3 regions of the Arthrobacter sp. TMP15 genome follow, and region 1 is predicted to be linked to each of the others. Evidence: predicted binding sites of a transcription regulator. Region 1 holds the regulator's gene; each other region holds the start of a gene.
The links. The regulator LexA, encoded in region 1, represses DNA repair genes until DNA is damaged. The targets are predictions, from matches to a motif close to TCGAACANNTGTTCGA.
Positions count from the first base shown of each region.

Region 1 (5,970 bases):
CCTGCGATGAGAGTCATGTGCAGGCATATTTGCGCGTGCAAGGTAATGGCTTCAAAGACGTGACGGGTCAGGGAACCTGTGAAGTGACCACCAATCAAGTGATATTCCTGCCCGGCCGGTTCCCCTCCGTGGACCAGGTAGGGGCGCCCCGAAAGGTCAACAACGGCGTTGGCAAGCGCTTCATCCAACGGCACAGTTGCCTCGCCAAAGCGGCGAATCCCTGCCTTGTTGCCCAGTGCTTCTTTCAAGACTTCACCCAAGGAGATGGCAACATCTTCGACCGTGTGGTGCGCATCGATGTGAGTATCGCCCGTAGCCTTGATGTTCATGTCGATCAGCGAGTGCTTCGAAAGCGCCGTCAGCATGTGGTCATAAAACGGGACGGACGTGTCGATGGTTGACACCCCTGTACCGTCCAGGTTGATCTCAACCATGACGCTGGACTCACTCGTGGCTCGCTCCAAACGGGCCGTACGTCCCTGGCTGGGCGTGGTCTCAGTCATTGCAGCAGTCCTTTGATTTGTGCGCTCGTTCCCCCGCTGTTTGCAGGCAGCATGGGGCTCGAACGATCCTCAGTGATTCATACCAGTTTAGAAGACAAGACGTGGGAAAGCCCAACCAGTGCCGTTCCACACTTACGGCGGCGTGAAATTGCCCCGTATTAGTCGGCAAGAATGCCGCGGAGCCCGTCAAGGAACGCAGTTGTCTCGGCTTCCGTGCCCGCTGTAACGCGGAGGTGTCCGGGGATCCCAACGTCACGTATCAAAACACCCTGAGCCAGGAGGGCTTCCCAAACCTCATGAGGTTTTTCAAGTCCGCCAAAGAAGACAAAGTTTGAATCCGACGGTGCTGGGGAGAGTCCCAACAGTGTTAGTCCTTCAACGATCCGATCCCGCTGGATCTTGATCCGCTCCACGTTGGCCAGCAATGACGTTGCATTCCGTAGGGCGGCAACCGCTGTAGCCTGCGTGATGGCCGAGAGGTGGTAGGGCAGCCGGACTAAACGCAGTGCGTCAGTGACTTCCGCAGCTGCGGCCATGTAACCCAACCGGGCACCGGCTAATGCGAATGCCTTGCTCATAGTGCGCGAAACCAGTAGGCGTGGACGACCAGGCAAGAGGCTGAGGGCGCTGGGCGTCCCGTCATGTGCAAACTCTGCATAGGCCTCATCGACGACGACCATGGTTTGCGTTGCCTCGCCCGCGTCATAAACGGCTTTGACAACATCTAAGCCCAAGGCGGTACCCGTTGGGTTATTGGGTGAGCACAAGAAAACTATGTTGGGGCCATGGTGGCGCACCTGTGCGGCAGCTGATTCCGCGCTCAAAGCATAGTCAGTGGCTCGGTTCCCAGCCAAATAGGCTGTGCCGGTTCCGCTGGCCAAAAGTGGGTACATCGAGTACGTCGGAGGAAATCCCATAACACTGCGGCCAGGACCACCAAAAGCCTGCAGCACCTGCTGCAGCACTTCGTTGGATCCATTGGCCGCCCACAAGTTCTCTTCGACCAGCCCATGGCCTAGGTATGCTGCCAGTTCTTGACGCAAAGTAGTGAATTCTCTGTCAGGGTAGCGATTAAGGCCTTCCAGCTCGCTTGCCACCGCACTAAGAATGGCTTCTCTGGCGTCCGCAGGAACACCGAAAGTATTCTCATTGACATTCAAAAGTATTGGTACATCAAGCTGGGGTGCACCATAGGGATGCTGTCCACGCAGATCGTCACGGAGCGGCAGTTGGCTTAGGCGTTCAAACTGATCCATGGACCAAGCTTATTTGCTGAGAGCTGGAAAGTTCGAAACGGTGACGCCATGCGGACGCTATATCAGCCTCATGCTGGCATCTGTCCTCATCCAGGCTCAGCTATCCTCATCCAGGCTCTCGCATTCAGATTGCCTCCCGCAAGCGCCCTCCTGCAAACGGGAGGCTAGTCAAGCAACGTACGAATGCAACCCGCAGCCTTATTCGAACAATGAACGAATGAAATCAGCGACGTCACTCGAACGGTTGCCGAGGCGGCCGCACCTGCTAAGCAGCCAGGCCTCCAAGACTCCAAGACTCGAGCCTTGGTCCTGCTGTGGAGCCACAAGTGCTGTGAATTGCTTCTTATCTGGAAATTGGTACGTACAGGTGCTGTCCGGCCTGCAGAACTGCGCTGCCTAACTCGTTCAGGGCTACGATCTCTCGAACTACATCACGGACGTCGCCGTTTGGATTCGATGCGCGGGCGATACTCCACAGGCTATCTCCCTGCAGAACTGTCACGGACACGGCGTAATCAGCCATGTCAACGGCTGGATACTTGGCGGAGGCCTGTGCCGGAGTCGCTATCGAGCCAAGGATGATGGCCAAGGATACAAAAACCATCACCGCAGCGACTGCTATAGCTGGGATACCAAAGAGTACAAACCTGCCACGACGAGTCAACTGCACTCGCATCTGCGCGCCTTGACTCTGCACGAGCCCGTCCTTCACGACTCCGCCCTGCAAGGCTCCGCTCTGCACGTCTCCGCTCTGCACGTCTCTTACCTGTGGAGCGCTGCTCGCTCGCCCCTTGAGCCGGCTGGGGACAAAACCGCCCACGGGGAAGAAGCTTGTGTACTTGTTACTGCTTGTTGTTGCGGTGATAACCATTGCATTCATGATTTCTGGTCCTTTCGCCGTGGATCAAGATCCCTGGCCACCAACATCCATCGGATCAAATTTCCATGCTCTAAATCTTCGATAGAACGTATGTTCTAATTAGCTACTAGTACAGTTTTAGCATCTATAGACGACACTTGCCAAGGGCTGCTAGAACAAATGTTTGAAATTGCTTGGTTTGTGGCTTAAACTTGTTAGACAAGGATTGGCCGCTACATGCAGTCCACCAGCAGGCACTGACATTGTTCAGGGCAGCCACGAAAGGACCCCGGAACCATGGCGCTTCCAGAACCTCCGCACCGCATCCCTCAGGCACCTAGTCGCGCCGGTATGAAGGGACTGACAGTCCGGCAGAAGAAGATCCTGGAGTGCATACAGCGCTCCATAGCAGACAAGGGCTACCCACCCTCCATGCGTGAGATCGGCGACTCCGTGGGGCTGGCGAGCCTGTCCAGCGTCACACACCAGTTGACCCAGCTTGAACGCCACGGCTATTTACGTCGCGACCCCAAGCGCCCACGCGCAATGGAAGTCCTCATACCGCTGGTACTGGACATTGGGGAGGTAGAAATCGAGGGGGTTAGCTCTCCGTCCAAGTTACGCAGTTCAAACGGGCTGAACTTTTCCGAACTCAGCAGTTCCTCTGACACGGCATTTGTGCCACTTGTGGGACGCATCGCAGCTGGTGGACCCATCCTGGCCGATCAATCCGTGGATGACATCATGCCTCTGCCTCGGCAGATCGTGGGCAGCGGGGAACTCTTCATGCTCAGAGTCCAGGGTGATTCCATGATCGACGCCGCCATCTGTGACGGCGATTGGGTTGTTATACGCCAGCAAAAAACAGCCAACAATGGGGACATTGTGGCTGCGCTACTGGAGGATGAGGCCACCGTGAAGACATTCCGGCAACGCGATGGCCATACCTGGTTATTACCCCAGAACACCCGCTACGAACCCATCCTGGGAGATCACGCGACCATTATGGGCAAAGTGGTTTCTGTCCTTCGCAGTCTCTAGCGCCGCACAGTCTCTAGTGCCGCACGGTCTCGAGCCAGGCGCTTCGAGACTCGGCAAAGCCAGGGCTCACCAACTAGAGAACGCACCAACAAAGAGCCCTCCAATAAACAGCGCACCAATGAACAGCGCTCCGACAGACAGTGAGCGAACGGATAGTGAGCCTCAAGGGGAAACGGTCCTCATAACCACGCGCCTGCAGGCCTTGGCGCCTGAATCTCCTAACCTGAGCCGATGGTGGCCTTGATAAAGCCACCATCAGTTCCGGTGCCGAAAGACCGGTGCCGAAAGAGTGGGGCCGAAAGAGTGTAGCCAAGGAATATGCGCCGGACACAATGCCCGGCCCCGCCTTGTGGGTTTTTGTTGGTGGCTGCCCGCCACGGCTGCCTAGCACTCACTGGAGGTTGTTCGCCAATTACTGGCGCCCGGCGGCTACCGGTTGCTTACTACTTCCCTGAGAGCCGTTGCAACGCTGAAAGTGCCACGGCCCTGTCCTTTGTCGCCCAGAACGGTGGCAGGGCTGCCCGCAAGAATCCTCCATAGCTAGCGTTGGCTAGGCGGGAGTCCAGGACTGCCACAACACCCCTGTCTTCACTTGAACGAATCAAACGCCCCACACCCTGCGCTAAGCGGACAGCCGCATGAGTGGCCGAGATGGCGATAAAGCCGTCTCCACCACTTTGGGCCACCGCTCTTGCCCTGGCAGTAACCAGTGGATCATCGGGACGGGGGAAGGGAATCCTGTCTATGACAACAAGTCTGCAGGAGGCACCCTGAACATCTACTCCCTGCCAAAGCGACATCGTCCCGAAAAGGCAGGTGTCTGATTCCTCGGCAAATTCTCTAATAAGTCCTGACATCGAGGAATCACCCTGGCAAAGGATCTTTACTTTGAGCTTCTTTCGTAACTTCTCAGCCGCATCTTCTGCCGCGCGTCGCGAGGAGAATAGTGCAAGTGTTCCGCCGCCTGCAGCAGTGATGAGGGCCTCCAGTTCATCAAGCTGTTCGCCAGACATTCCAAATCCTGGTTTTTGCAGGTGAGCTGCAACATACAACATGCCTTGTTTCTGGTAGTCAAACGGAGAGCCAACGTCTGCACCAGTCCAGCTGGGGGCGCTGGGACCCAGAAGCCCCAGACCTCCAGCGGTGGCCTGAAATGATTCACCTATCGCCAGGGTGGCGGAGGTCAGCACCACTGTTCTATCTGCGAATAGGCCCTCACGTAGCTTCATGGCAACGCTCAACGGTGCAATATTGATGACTGCTGGCTCGCCTGCGTCCGCTTTTTGGTAGCCCTTTCCGGGTACGAACGTGCCAGGTCGGGAGGTCCACACCACTTCTCGAGCCTCATTGGCCGAAAGCAGGCGTTCACACAGGTCAAAGATCAAGTTCAAACGTGACCGGGCAATGGAGCGTCCACCGTCCGCTGCCGAATTACCTTCAGGCTTTGAATCCGACAACGCCGCTCGTACGGCATCACGCACTTGCTCAATCACTTGGCTTTGCTCATCATTGAGCCCGTTGGGCAGGAGCCCTTCAGCTGCGCCTGCAAAAACCATGTCCAAAGCCGTTGCGCTGGCATGAAGGGCTTCAACCGAAACGCCGGTGTGCTTGCGGGTGCTCGAGGCCGCGGCCTGCACCATCTGCACAGAGAGTTGACCGGTCACAGCGCCGGTCACTCGATCGTGGAGTTCATGTGCCTCATCTACCACCACGAGATCGTAATCAGGCAGCACAGCTATACCCTCAAAAGCGCTGATGGCAAGCATGGCGTGGTTGGTCACTACTATGTCGGCTTCCGCGCCGCGCGCACGAGCCAGTTCAGAAAAGCACTCTGTGGCGAGCGGACACTTCTGCGCGCCCAAACATTCCATAGAGGTGACCGAGACCTGCCGCCAAGCCCTGTCAGTCACACCCGGAACAAGTTCATCCCGGTCTCCCGTTTCGGTGTCCTCTGCCCATTCACGCAACCTCACCACTTCTTTACCCAGTTGCGAGGTGGGCCCCGAGCTCGCCCCTGGAAGGTGAGCAACACTGGTGTCCTCACCCAGGCTGAACAGCGCCCCTTCACCTGTGTCTTCAGTGGGGAATCCGCCGCCTAGTTTATGTTTGCAGACATAATTACTGCGCCCCTTTACCAGAGCCACATCCACGGGCCTCGGCAACACCGGGGCCAAGGCAGCCAAGAGCCGTGGTACATCGCGGCCCACAATCTGAGACTGTAACGCCAGCGTTGCCGTGGCCACAACTGCCGGCTTGTCACTGCTGAAGGCATTGACGATGAGCGGTATTAGATAGGCGAGAGACTTACCCG
Region 1 is NZ_CP154262.1:1,281,367-1,287,336, reverse strand. It holds gene hisB (imidazoleglycerol-phosphate dehydratase HisB) at 1-503, opposite strand, end outside; gene AAFM46_RS05635 (histidinol-phosphate transaminase) at 662-1,759, opposite strand; gene AAFM46_RS05630 (LysM peptidoglycan-binding domain-containing protein) at 2,103-2,639, opposite strand; gene lexA (transcriptional repressor LexA) at 2,970-3,659, shown strand; gene AAFM46_RS05620 (ATP-dependent DNA helicase) at 4,103-5,970, opposite strand, start outside.

Region 2 (5,970 bases), 1.2 Mb from region 1:
TCCTCGCCGATCCAGTTGGTGGAACTTTGGGCTCTGCGGCCCCGGAAACGACGGTCAGTGCCTATTCGGACCGCCCTCAGTTTGAGGCTGTTTCTATTCCAAATTGGGACGGGGTCTATGGGGTTCTTAGGGGCACGGCACTATGCACGGAATTGCGGATGAGTGAGAGAATTTCCACTCGTTCGAGCAGATTCTCAACCCCAAGGCCTAGAAGCTGGAACCTACGAGCCTGGGACCTACAAGCGCTCCTGCGGTGAGCTTATTGATACCGCACGGAAGACGCTAGCCACTATCTGAGAATCAGCGGTGCTGCCACGAAGGTGGTAGCTCTGCTCTACTGGCGTTGAGCCACTTGATAACGTGCGTCTGCAAAGACGGTGGTGAAACGGGTGCCAGGGAAGCGCTGTTCGGCCTCAGTGGCCGCGGTTGTAGGAGTAATGTCGGAGCGCCCGGAGACATCAATCAGTACGTAATCTGGAGCCGGATTCTTATTGCCGATCCAATAAACTTCGGTTCGGTCGGTCAGGTAACTCATCAGTGAGATATCTGTCTCGACGCTCACGCCGTCGGGCACTGCCGCCAAGGCCCTCTGTGAAGATGCCGCTGTGGTGAGCGGGAAGTTCTTATCTGGATGAGCCAGTTTCCCAAACGCGTATTGGCTCGTCAGTACAATGGAAACCAGCAGAATACTTATGCCTGCAAGTTGTCTTAGCCGAATAGAATTGAGTAGTTTTCGGCGCGAGAGCGCATCAATGGCAGCGCAGAAAACAATCGGCATGAGCACCGCACTGTACTGCCATTCCTGGCCCCAATAAACGGGCAGATCCGAGAGGAAGCGCCATGCCAGGGTGGGTAAGACGATCAATATCAAGGGAGATAGTAGGGCGAGTCCGGCTGTGATGAGCAGAAGCAGCAGAACTGTTGTGACCTTGTCCGGGTGGAAAAGTGAGCCCGGGTCGCGGAGTAGCCCATTGATATTCAGCTGGCTTTGATACGCCCACTGGTCCCCGGGGTTCATGGCCGGCAAGATGACTTTGGTTGCGAGCACAAACCAAGCAACACCCCAGAGGGAGAGCCATAGGCCTGCTGCGGTCCGGGCGCGCCATGCCATGACAAGGCCGATAACAAACACTGTCAGACCCAGATCTTCTTTGACAAACACAAGCAGGGACGCCCAGATCCATACAGATCGCCACCGCTCGTCAAGTAGGGCAACTAGTGAGAGTGCCAGCAACGGGACCGCGAAAGCAACCTCGTGGAACTGGGAATCGACCGCTGATGCCAGTCCCCAGCTCAGCGCGTAGCCGATCCCGATGCACACGCCGGGGAGTTTTCCTAGCCGCTTAATTGCGTAGTGGCACACAATCAGGACGGAGAGGGCCAGCAATACGTTTTGTATCACGAGCAATGTATAGGCGCTGGGGAATAGGCGATAAACGGGTGCGAGAAGGACGAGGAGGGGGTGGAAGTGATCGCCTAATAGGTTGTAACCCTCGCCCTTGAGGCTCACGATGGGCGGACTGAAGTTCGCGTAGGACTTGGCCAATTGAGTGAAGATACCCAGATCCCACGAGCGGATGGTGAAGCTCCGCCATTGCAGCCAGGAGAATATTGAATACACGGTGAGAGAGAGTATGCCCACCAAACTGGAAAGGATGATGGGGTGCGTGGCCGAGCGGGCAAAAGCTGTAGGTCGCCGCAGAAAGGCTGAGGCAGAGCGGGCACCTGCTGGGGGGATGTTCTTTTGCAGTGTGGTCACACAGAAAGTCTAGGCCGCAGGTACTTCACTCCCGTGCATTGTTAACGCCGACGTGGCTACTTGTGGCGTTTTTTGTGGTGTTTGGTGGTGTTTTCTTTTGGTGGGTTGAGGGTGTGGTTGATGTGTTTTTTGAGCCAGGTGGGGTATTGGGTGCGTTGGGGTTCTTGATGTTGGGGTTTTTGGTAGTTCCCTGATGGGGTGATCCAGCCGATGCGTCCGTCGGGGGTGGGTTGAGGGGTCCAGCCACGAAGACGAATGTTTTGCCGGTGTGGTTCTTGATAGCGGCGGTAGTTACCGTGGCGGTCTTTATCGTCCTTGAAGTGCTTGAGGCGGTGGTGACGTGCGCAGGCAGGGCGAAGATTAGTCATGGCCGTGGTCCCCCCGTGTTCCCACGCGTTCAGGTGATCCAGCTCAGTGTCCATTACTGGATAAGGACAATTAGGGATGTAACAACCCCCAGTCAGGGCTTGCAGCACAGCTTTTTCAGCGTTGCTAAGTGTGTACCGGTCAGGGTTCAACGCTAACGCTTCCCCACTGATCGGATCGGTGAGCACGCGCAGGAACGTGTGTGAGGCTGCCATGAGTTTCCTTGCGATTTCTTCTGGTACCGGACCGGTGCCGATACCCACAAGCTCCGCGGGCTCATCAGTTATCCCTAACAAGCCCAGGAAAGGAACCTTCAGGAGAATCAATGCCTTTGGTAGCGGCGGATCCGTAATGACTTTCCCCTGAGCCAGTGCGTGAAGCTGGTCTAAGTATTCTTGTTGCTGATCTTCCACGATCCCGTCAATGACCCCATTGACGAAACCTGACCCATCCCCCACTAACTCCCCCACCACCAGAACATCCACCCCAACATCTACACCAGCATCTACACCACTATCGCCAGCGACGTCCTGGGCAAGGGCAGGGTGCGCATCATCCACCGCACTGCCCTCACCACCTAATCCCCTCCCAGCCCCCTTCTCAGCCGCGGGGCGCTCTTGAACAGGGAGGTACCCCTGAATCGGGTTACCTGGATTATGCAGGGAGTCAGCCTCACGTCCAAGGCAGGATTCACGCACGTCACCACCTATGGCACCACCACCTATGGCACCACCGCCTGTGGCATCACGGTCTTTGGGGTCAGGGTCTGTGGTTACGTGAGTGTTGGGGTCAGGATCTGTGTGTGTCCAGATAGGCTCCGGATCAACCAACCTCACCCCAAAGCCCGAGCTAAATCCCCCGGAACTACTCTCGCTAGTACAGTGCCCGGAAGTACCAGCACTGCCACCGCGGTGACCCCAGTCAGGAGCGTTGCTGCTGGTGCTGGTCTTGCTGGTGCCGGGCCTGGAACTGCTGTCAGGAGCGTTGCTGCGATCGTTGTTGTTCCGATCGTCGTTGTTGCGCTCAGGAGCGTTGGTGCTGGTGCTGGTCTTGCTGGTGTTGTTACTGCCGGTCTTGGTGTAGTTGTTGGCGGGTAGTTCTTGGCCCATCAGTAGTAGTGCAGCAACGTCAACACGAAGTTGATCCAGAGTTCTGTATTCCCCACGATCTCCCCCAACCCCATTCCCAGAACCGGAACCATGACCGGAGCTGGGGTCGGGGCCGGGGTTAGGGTGTGGTGTGGGGTGGGTGTTGGTGTGGTTTTTGATGGCTCGTGCTGTGCGGGTGCAGTGCGTCATGATTCCTGCTGCGGCCAGGGTGGGTAGATGCAGGCTTAGCCAGGACATCCCGTCGCGGCCTTCTTCGCAGAACATTTTACGCCGTGTGAAGGCTTCCTTGGTGGCGGTGGTGAGGGTATCTGGGAATGTTGACTCACGGGCCCGGCGGGCTTTGGAGGCAAACACTGATGCGGTAGCCCCGGGTGCTAGCACCAGCAATCGGGTCTGGAAAGCGGCGACTTCAGGGGCACTGATGCCACTGCTCTCTTTGACAGTGGTGATCTCATCAGCGATCGTGCATGCGTGCCGCCAAGATAAAACCCCTGCTTGTAAAGCCTTGAACGTGACTGGGTGTTTTAGAACCTCCACGCAGTGATGCGTGAGTGCGGCAGCTGTTCGTTCAGGGATCCCTAAGACCAAAGCTGCTTCCAACACGGCACTACTTTGCGCTAGTGATGATTGGTTCCGGTCTAGATCAACTAAAACTCGTTCTACTTCTACCGCACCCATTAATCGTCCCAACAGGGCCGCTTTACACGCCGCGGTAGCGTCTTCTAAACGCTTCACTACCGCCAAAGCGGCGATAGCACCATCATGAACACCACGCACCACACCTAACTGAGAGGGCGGCTCCGGCTGTGGCGGGGGAAAGCCAATCAGTGGCGGTAATCCTGCCAAGGATGGATTGTCAGTGCCGAAGGGTTCAATAGAAGGAAGAGCGGCTATCGCACCAAGGAGTGCGGCCACATCCTGTGTGGCTTCCTCGCCCCGTTCCCCGGGGGCCATCACCGGAATACTCATACCACAAGTCTACGCCCGTCGTGACCGAAACGCTATAGTTCCTAGAAGAAACATTCTAAGCAATATCTACTCAGACCCCACCACGCCTCAGCTACACAAGCCGAAACCCGAGCCGTACCCACCCCCACAACGCAAGAACCGCCGTCGTCCCCCAACCAACAGCACCAAGCATTGGAAGTCCGCAGGAAAAGCGCGCAAAGGGATTTGGCGCAGGGGGAGCCACCTTCACAAAAGCAGTAAGCCGCAGAAAATAAATGGGATCATTGCAGGATGGACGCTCAGATTATTTGGACAATTATTTGCGGATTGGCAATAGCGGTTGGGGCCGCGGGCATTATCATTCCCGTGCTTCCTGGCAGCATATTGATCGCCGTCAGCCTGTTCGTTTGGGCGCTGGTGTTGGGGTCTCCGCTGGGGTGGGTTATTTTCGGTATCGGCTTACTGTTTGTTGCGGCGGGCATGGTCTCGAGTGCTGTGCTGACGGGCCGCGTCATGAAGGAACGCTCCATACCTGGGCGGTCTGTGTTGATCGGCGTGGTTTTGGGCGTTGTAGGTTTCTTTGTAATTCCAGTGGTGGGCTTACTGGTGGGCTTTGTTCTGGGCCTGTTTCTCTCGGAATTTGCTCGAAAGAAAGAAGTGGGACCCGCTATCTCTTCATCGCTTGCAGCTTTGAGGGCCATGGGGCTGGGGATACTGGCAGAATTTGGCTTTGCGGCCATGGCCGCAGGCACGTGGGTCACAGGGGTTTTGATTTACTTTGTAAACAGGTAGACATGCTCAAGCTGCATTATGTTACTAGCAAGTAACATGTAGTCATGCACCTCTTATTGCGTACTCTCTTTCATATTTTCTGTTCATGGCGCAGACCTCCCGCGACACTGTGGGGCAACTCGAGCGTGCCCATGCGTGTATGGCCAAGCGACATAGATGTAGCGCGTCACCTGAACAACGGTATGTACTTCTCCCTGATGGATTTGGGCCGTATGGATCTGATAGTCCGCAGCGGGGCATGGAAGAAAATGCTGCGCCGGGGCTGGAGTCCCGTATCAGGGGCGGAAACTATATCTTTTAGAAAGTCGCTGCAACTGTGGCAAAAATACTCCATGGAGACGCGGATTATCGGCACCGATGAGCGGGGCTTCTATTTTGAGCAACGAATGGTGGTAACTGGCGAGATTTACGCTCAGTCCATCGTGTGGATGCGCTTTGTAGGTAAGGGACGACCCATCCCCATGGAACAGCTGCTTGAGGTCTTTGGGCTGCCGCCGCAGGGTCTCCAGCTTCCAGCATGGGTGCACCAATGGCAGGCAAACAATGCGCTGCCCAGCGCCCGCAACCCGGCTCCACACAATTGGTGAGCCAGAAGGTGTGAGCTAAAAGATGTGCGCCACAGTCTTTACGGGCCGCGCAACTGGGTGAAGCGCGCTAGTGAGCCGCCTGGGGAAAGCCAACTCTAGGGGACGTCGAATGCCACGTTGATGTTCGCCATCCTGCCGCCGCAGCGCTCGTTGCCTGACACGCGTGTCCAGTTCAGTGCCGTGGATTGGGTAGCCAAGAGCTTGCCGTCTTGGTCGTAGACCCTGAAACTAACAGCTGTGGGAGGTGGCGCACCCAAGACCAGCAGCCACGATCCGTCCCTTTGCTGGGTGAGGATGCGCGAGTCTCCGAGAGAGCTCTTGGCGAACGTGGGAGAGGTCGGGACACAATCCGCGTCCGGACAAGCAGTGACTGCTGCAGCCTTGACGCTGCCGCTGTTTCCCAATGACA
Region 2 is NZ_CP154262.1:105,905-111,874, forward strand. It holds gene AAFM46_RS00445 (DUF2079 domain-containing protein) at 335-1,759, opposite strand; gene AAFM46_RS00450 (DUF222 domain-containing protein) at 1,816-4,203, opposite strand; gene AAFM46_RS00455 (DUF456 domain-containing protein) at 4,474-4,974, shown strand; gene AAFM46_RS00460 (thioesterase family protein) at 5,019-5,561, shown strand; gene AAFM46_RS00465 (hypothetical protein) at 5,657-5,970, opposite strand, start outside.
Region 2: AAFM46_RS00450 (DUF222 domain-containing protein) is a predicted target of LexA. The motif match lies at 4,246-4,261, and genes of this name have one in related genera.

Region 3 (5,970 bases), 1.7 Mb from region 1:
GGACGAAGATTAGTCATGGCCGTGGTCCCCCCGTGTTCCCACGCGTTCAGGTGATCCAGCTCAGTGTCCATTACTGGATAAGGACAATTAGGGATGTAACAACCCCCAGTCAGGGCTTGCAGCACAGCTTTTTCAGCGTTACTAAGTGTGTACCGGTCCGGGTTCAACGCTAATGCTTCCCCACTGATCGGATCGGTGAGCACGCGCAGGAACGTGTGTGAGGCTGCCATGAGTTTCCTTGCGATTTCTTCTGGTATCGGACCGGTGCCGATACCCACAAGCTCCGCGGGCTCATCAGTTATCCCTAACAAGCCTAGGAAAGGAACCTTCAGGAGAATCAATGCCTTTGGTAGCGGCGGATCCGTAATGACTTTCCCCTGAGCCAGTGCGTGAAGCTGGTCTAAGTATTCTTGTTGCTGATCTTCCACGATCCCGTCAATGACCCCATTGACGAAACCTGAACCATCCCCCACTAACTCCCCCACCACCAGAACATCCACCCCAACATCTACTCCAGTATCTGCTCCGCTATCGCCAGCATCTACTCCAGTATCGCCAGCGACGTCCTGGGCAAGGGTAGGGTGCGCATCATCCACCGCACTGCCCTCACCACCTAATCCCTTCCCAGCCCCCTTCTCAGCCGCGGGGCGCTCTTGAACAGGGAGGTACCCCTGAATCGGGTTACCTGGATTATGCAGGGAGTCAGCCTCACGTCCAGGGCAGGATTCACGCACGTCACCACCTGTGGCATCACGGTCTTTGGGGTCAGGGTCTGTGGTTACGTGGGTGTTGGGGTCAGGATCTGTGTGTGTCCAGATAGGCTCCGGATCAACCAACCTCACCCCAAAGCCCGAGCTAGATCCCCCGGAACTACTCTCGCTAGTACAGTGCCCGGAAGCACCAGCACTGCCACCGCGGTGACCCCAGTCAGGAACGTTGCTGCTGGTGCTGGTCTTGCTGGTGTTGTTACTGCCGGTCTTGGTGTAGTTATTGGCGGGTAGTTCTTGGCCCATCAGTAGTAGTGCAGCAACGTCAACACGAAGTTGATCCAGAGTTCTGTATTCCCCACGATCTCCCCCAACCCCATTCCCAGAACCGGAACCATGACCGGAGCTGGGGTCGGCCCCATTCCCAAAACTGGGGTCGGGGCCGGGGTTAGGGTGTGGTGTGGGGTGGGTGTTGGTGTGGTTTTTGATGGCTCGTGCTGTGCGGGTGCAGTGCGTCATGATTCCTGCTGCGGCCAGGGTGGGTAGATGCAGGCTTAGCCAGGACATCCCGTCGCGGCCTTCTTCGCAGAACATTTTACGCCGTGTGAAGGCTTCCTTGGTGGCGGTGGTGAGGGTATCTGGGAATGTTGACTCACGGGCTCGGCGGGCTTTGGAGGCAAACATTGATGCGGTAGCCCCGGGTGCTAGCACCAGCAATCGGGTCTGGAAAGCGGCGACTTCAGGGGCACTGATGCTACTGCTCTCTTTGACAGTGGTGATCTCATCAGCGATCGTGCATGCGTGCCGCCAGGATAAAACCCCTGCTTGTAAAGCCTTGAACGTGACTGGGTGTTTTAGAACCTCCACGCAGTGATGCGTGAGTGCGGCAGCTGTTCGTTCAGGGATCCCTAAGACCAAAGCTGCTTCCAACACGGCACTACTTTGCGCTAGCGATGATTGGTTCCGGTCTAGATCAACTAAAACTCGTTCTACTTCTACCGCACCCATTAATCGTCCCAACAGGGCCGCTTTACACGCCGCGGTAGCGTCTTCTAAACGCTTCACTACCGCCAGAGCGGCGATAGCACCATCATGAACACCACGCACCACACCTAACTGAGAGGGCGGCTCCGGTTGTGGCGGGGGGAAGTCAATCAGTGGCGGTAATCCTGCCAAGGATGGATTGTCAGTGCCGAAGGGTTCAATAGAGGGAAGAGCGGCTATCGCACCAAGGAGTGCGGCCACATCCTGTGTGGCTTCCTCGCCCCGTTCCCCGGGGGCCATCACCGGAATACTCATACCACAAGTCTACGCCCGTCGTGACCGAAACGCTATAGTTCCTAGAAGAAACATTCTAAGCAATATCTACTCAGACCCCACCACGCCTCAGCTACACAAGCCGAAACCCGAGCCGAAACCCGACCCGCACCCACCCCCACAACGCAAGAACCGCCGTCGTCCGCCAACCAACAGCACCAACTCCTCCAGCAGATCCGACGCTAGGCCCCATGAACTGCAATCCCACCCGGCGCCTCCGCGTTGAACACTAGGCGGCGATTGGCGATCTTGTCAGTGAAGAACCTGTCGTGGCTCACAACCAAAACCGCCCCGGGAAAATGCAGCAACGCTCGCTCCATGACCTGAGTGCTGGACATGTCCAGGTGGTTGGTGGGCTCATCAAGGACCAGTACGGACGCGCCAGAAAGCAGACATTGGGCCATGGCGACGCGGGCACGCTGGCCACCTGAGAGATTCCCGATGCGCTGCTTCAAATCAGCCTCGGAGAACTGGAACATGGCCAGAAACCTGTTGACGGATTTTTTAGTAGCGGTCAGGGCAAGGCTGTCGGGCATGGCGTTGACCGCATGGGTAACGGTGTCCTCCGGGTCAAGCTCGTCAAGAACCTGGTTGTAGGAGACCAGCCCGCCGCCCTTCGCCCAAGTGACGTAACCGGAATCGGCAGGCTCCTCCCCCGTCAAAGCCCGCAACAGCGTTGACTTGCCCGAACCGTTGGAGCCCAGCACCACGATCCTGTTTCCCCTGCGAATCTCAAAACTAAGGTCGCTAAACAGGGTGCGCTCCCCGTAAGACTTCGTCAGTGACTCCACCCGGCACAGCACATCCTTGACGTGCAGACCACCGTAAATTTCGGTAATGATCTTATCCACTGGCCGCGGCGCACGCGATTTCTTGATCTTTGAAAGCTTGGAATCGAGCCCCTTTGTGGCACCCTTAGCGGCCTCACGCCGATCAGAAATCCCCTCGGCTTCGAAGGCGAGCAGCTCGGATTCATGCATAAACTGGCTCTCAAGGCTCTTAAGCCGGAATTGCTTGGCTACCACGTACTGGGCAAAATTGCCGGGGTACTCATGCAAGTGGTAATTCTCCAGTTCGATGATGCGGGTGACCACTGAGTCAAGGAATTTCCTATCATGGGAGACGATGATCGCCGCACCCTTGAAGTTCTTAAACCAGGCTTCCAGCCATTCAACTCCCGCCACATCTAGGTAGTTTGTGGGCTCGTCGAGCAGTAGTACCTCGGGGGCCTCCAACAGAATCTTGGCCAAGGCCGCACGGTTGCGCCAACCGCCCGAAAGATCGTCAATGGGGCACACCCGGTGCGCTTCATTGAAGCCAAGTGTAGTCAGCACCTTGTCGATGGAACGCTGATAATCCCAGCCATCTAGCCGGTCCATATCAGCAAAAAGCTCGGACTGCCGGTGGATCAGCCGGTCCATTTCCACCTCGGCCTGATTGAGCGCAAGCGCAGCATCGATCTCCGCAAGCTCAGCCTCAATTTCAAGGACGTGCGCAAACACGTCTTCTAGCACCTCTAGAATGGTTGACTTTCCATTGAGCTCGGAAAACTGGGAAAAGTAACCGATCTTTGTACCCAGCTCAATGCTGACTGTGCCGGTGTCCGGCTCCACCTGATCCATGACGAGCTTGAGCAGCGTGGACTTTCCCGAGCCATTACGCCCGATCAAACCCACCCGATCCCCTGCTTCCAACTTGAAAAACGTCTCGCGAAGCACCTGAACCTTGTCAAAGCGGACGCTAACATCGTTCAAACGGATCAAGCTCATGGGTGTGTTCCTTTTATTGCAGATGTAGGTAGATGGCGGGGCCGGGAAAACACCCACCATCATTTTACCGCTGAACCGTGACGCGATCTCCGCATGGAGAACGACGCCGGGGGAGACAAGGCGGGCCACGCACGTAGGCGACGCGAACGTTCATAGGAGAGCAGTCCGCCTAGGCCTGGCTACGCTGCAGCCTGTACGGTTATTTCTAATGACGCGGCCGCCAAAGAGGGCAGCCCAATCGATGAATGGAGATTAGATGAGCGCGCCAATTCGTATTGGAATTGCTGGTTACGGAAACTTGGGTCGTGGCGTTGAGGCTGCGATCGCCAAAAACACGGATATGAACCTGGCTGGTATCTACACCCGCCGCAATCCGGCCGATCTGTTACCGCTGAATGCTGGGGCAGCCGTGTACTCCATGGATGATTTGGCCAGTCACGCAAATGACATCGACGTGCTGATCCTGTGCGGAGGATCCAAGTCAGACCTACCCGAGCAGGGCCCGGTATTGGCTGCGTTGTTTAATACTGTGGACAGTTTTGATACGCACGCGCGAATCCCAGAGTACTTCGCTTCCGTGGATACCCCAGCGCTGGCCAACTCCAAGACTGCCTTGATCTCTGCGGGCTGGGATCCGGGCATGTTTTCCATTAACCGTGTGTACGGTGAGGCCTTGTTGCCCGACGGCGAAACTTACACTTTCTGGGGCCGCGGGCTGAGCCAGGGGCACTCGGACGCTATCCGTCGCGTTTCGGGGGTGGCTGGCGGAGTGCAGTACACCCTGCCATCGGAAGCGGCTATTGAGGAAGTACGCAGCGGCTCGCGGCCGGAGCTCACAACGCGTCAGAAGCACACCCGCGAATGTTTTGTAGTGTTGGCAGAGGGAGCATCCGAAGACGCCGTCCGTGCCGAGATTGTGGGGATGGAACACTATTTTGACCAGTATGACACCACAGTGAACTTCATTTCCGCCGAAGAATTGGCACGCGATCATGCAGCCATGCCCCATGGAGGGTTCGTTATTCGTAGCGGAAACACTACCGCCGGGCACTCCCAGGTGATCGAGTACTCGCTGGCGTTAGAAAGCAACCCGGAGTTCACCTCCAGCGTGTTGGTTGCCTATGCTCGCGCCGTGCACCGCATGAATCAGTCCGGTCAGTTTGGTGCTAAAACCGTTTTCGACGTGGCCCCCGGACTACTCTCACCTAAATCCGCGGAGCAACTGCGCGCCCAACAGCTCTAGGGGAAATCCATGGCGGAGGTGAATAGTTTTGCCTTCCTTTTCTTCAGCGCCATGACTTTCTCCTCGATCGTGTCCTTGGCCACCAACCGGTAGACCACGACATTTTTAGTCTGTTCCATCCGGTGGGTGCGGTCTGCGGCCTGATTTTCCGCGGCAGGATCCCACCAAGGATCCAGCAGAAAGCAGTAGTCGGTTTCTGCGAGGTTTAGGCCAAAGCCAACCGATTTTAAACTGTTCAGAAACATCGGTGCGGTTCCTGGCTTGAACTTCTCGTTGGCCTCGCCATGCTTGCTGGTTTAGCCGGCCAAATAGGCGTACGCAATGACAGCTGCGATCAGACGTTCCCAGGTTTTGCCCAGAAAGATTGTGAACTGGCCAAAAATAGTGCCCGGCGTCCCTCGCCACCATATCTTCAAGCTGTTCACATAAGATCTCGAGCTTGCTGGACGCAGCAATGGCGTACTTCGGGTCAACTAAGGAGGCGTCCAAGCTTAACATCAGCAGCGTAGTGAGGGAGTGAAAAATGGCAAATTGCTTCTTTTCCATGTCGTCTACCAAGCCAACCAATTTTGGCGTTCACGCTGCCGATGACGATGATATACGGTGCGGTGTCGCGGAGCGAGTTCCAGGATTTGCTCCTGCTTGGGCGGCAGTTCCTTAGCTACTGTGTCCTTGATACGTCTCGTTGCCAGCGCCCGGATCCGCCGGCACAATTGTTTTTGCTTGTCCACATCCCCTTCCTTCTCACCAGGCTGGCAGTAATAGCCCTATGAACTACGTCGACAGCGGGAGCGGTTCCGTGGCGGTAGTGGCAAAAAGCCACCACAGCTCCATCGGGTTGCTTTGCATGCGTGTGCCAGTGCTGACCAACTTGAATGGGGCAGGGAATGACCTCAAAAGCTGGCTGGAATCAGTGAGATGCTTCTTCAAAAAG
Region 3 is NZ_CP154262.1:2,984,237-2,990,206, forward strand. It holds gene AAFM46_RS13380 (DUF222 domain-containing protein) at 1-2,006, opposite strand, end outside; gene AAFM46_RS13385 (ABC-F family ATP-binding cassette domain-containing protein) at 2,207-3,793, opposite strand; gene AAFM46_RS13390 (diaminopimelate dehydrogenase) at 4,050-5,036, shown strand; partial or broken gene AAFM46_RS13395 (C-terminal helicase domain-containing protein) at 5,033-5,305, opposite strand; gene AAFM46_RS13400 (hypothetical protein) at 5,588-5,767, opposite strand.
Region 3: AAFM46_RS13380 (DUF222 domain-containing protein) is a predicted target of LexA. The motif match lies at 2,049-2,064, and genes of this name have one in related genera.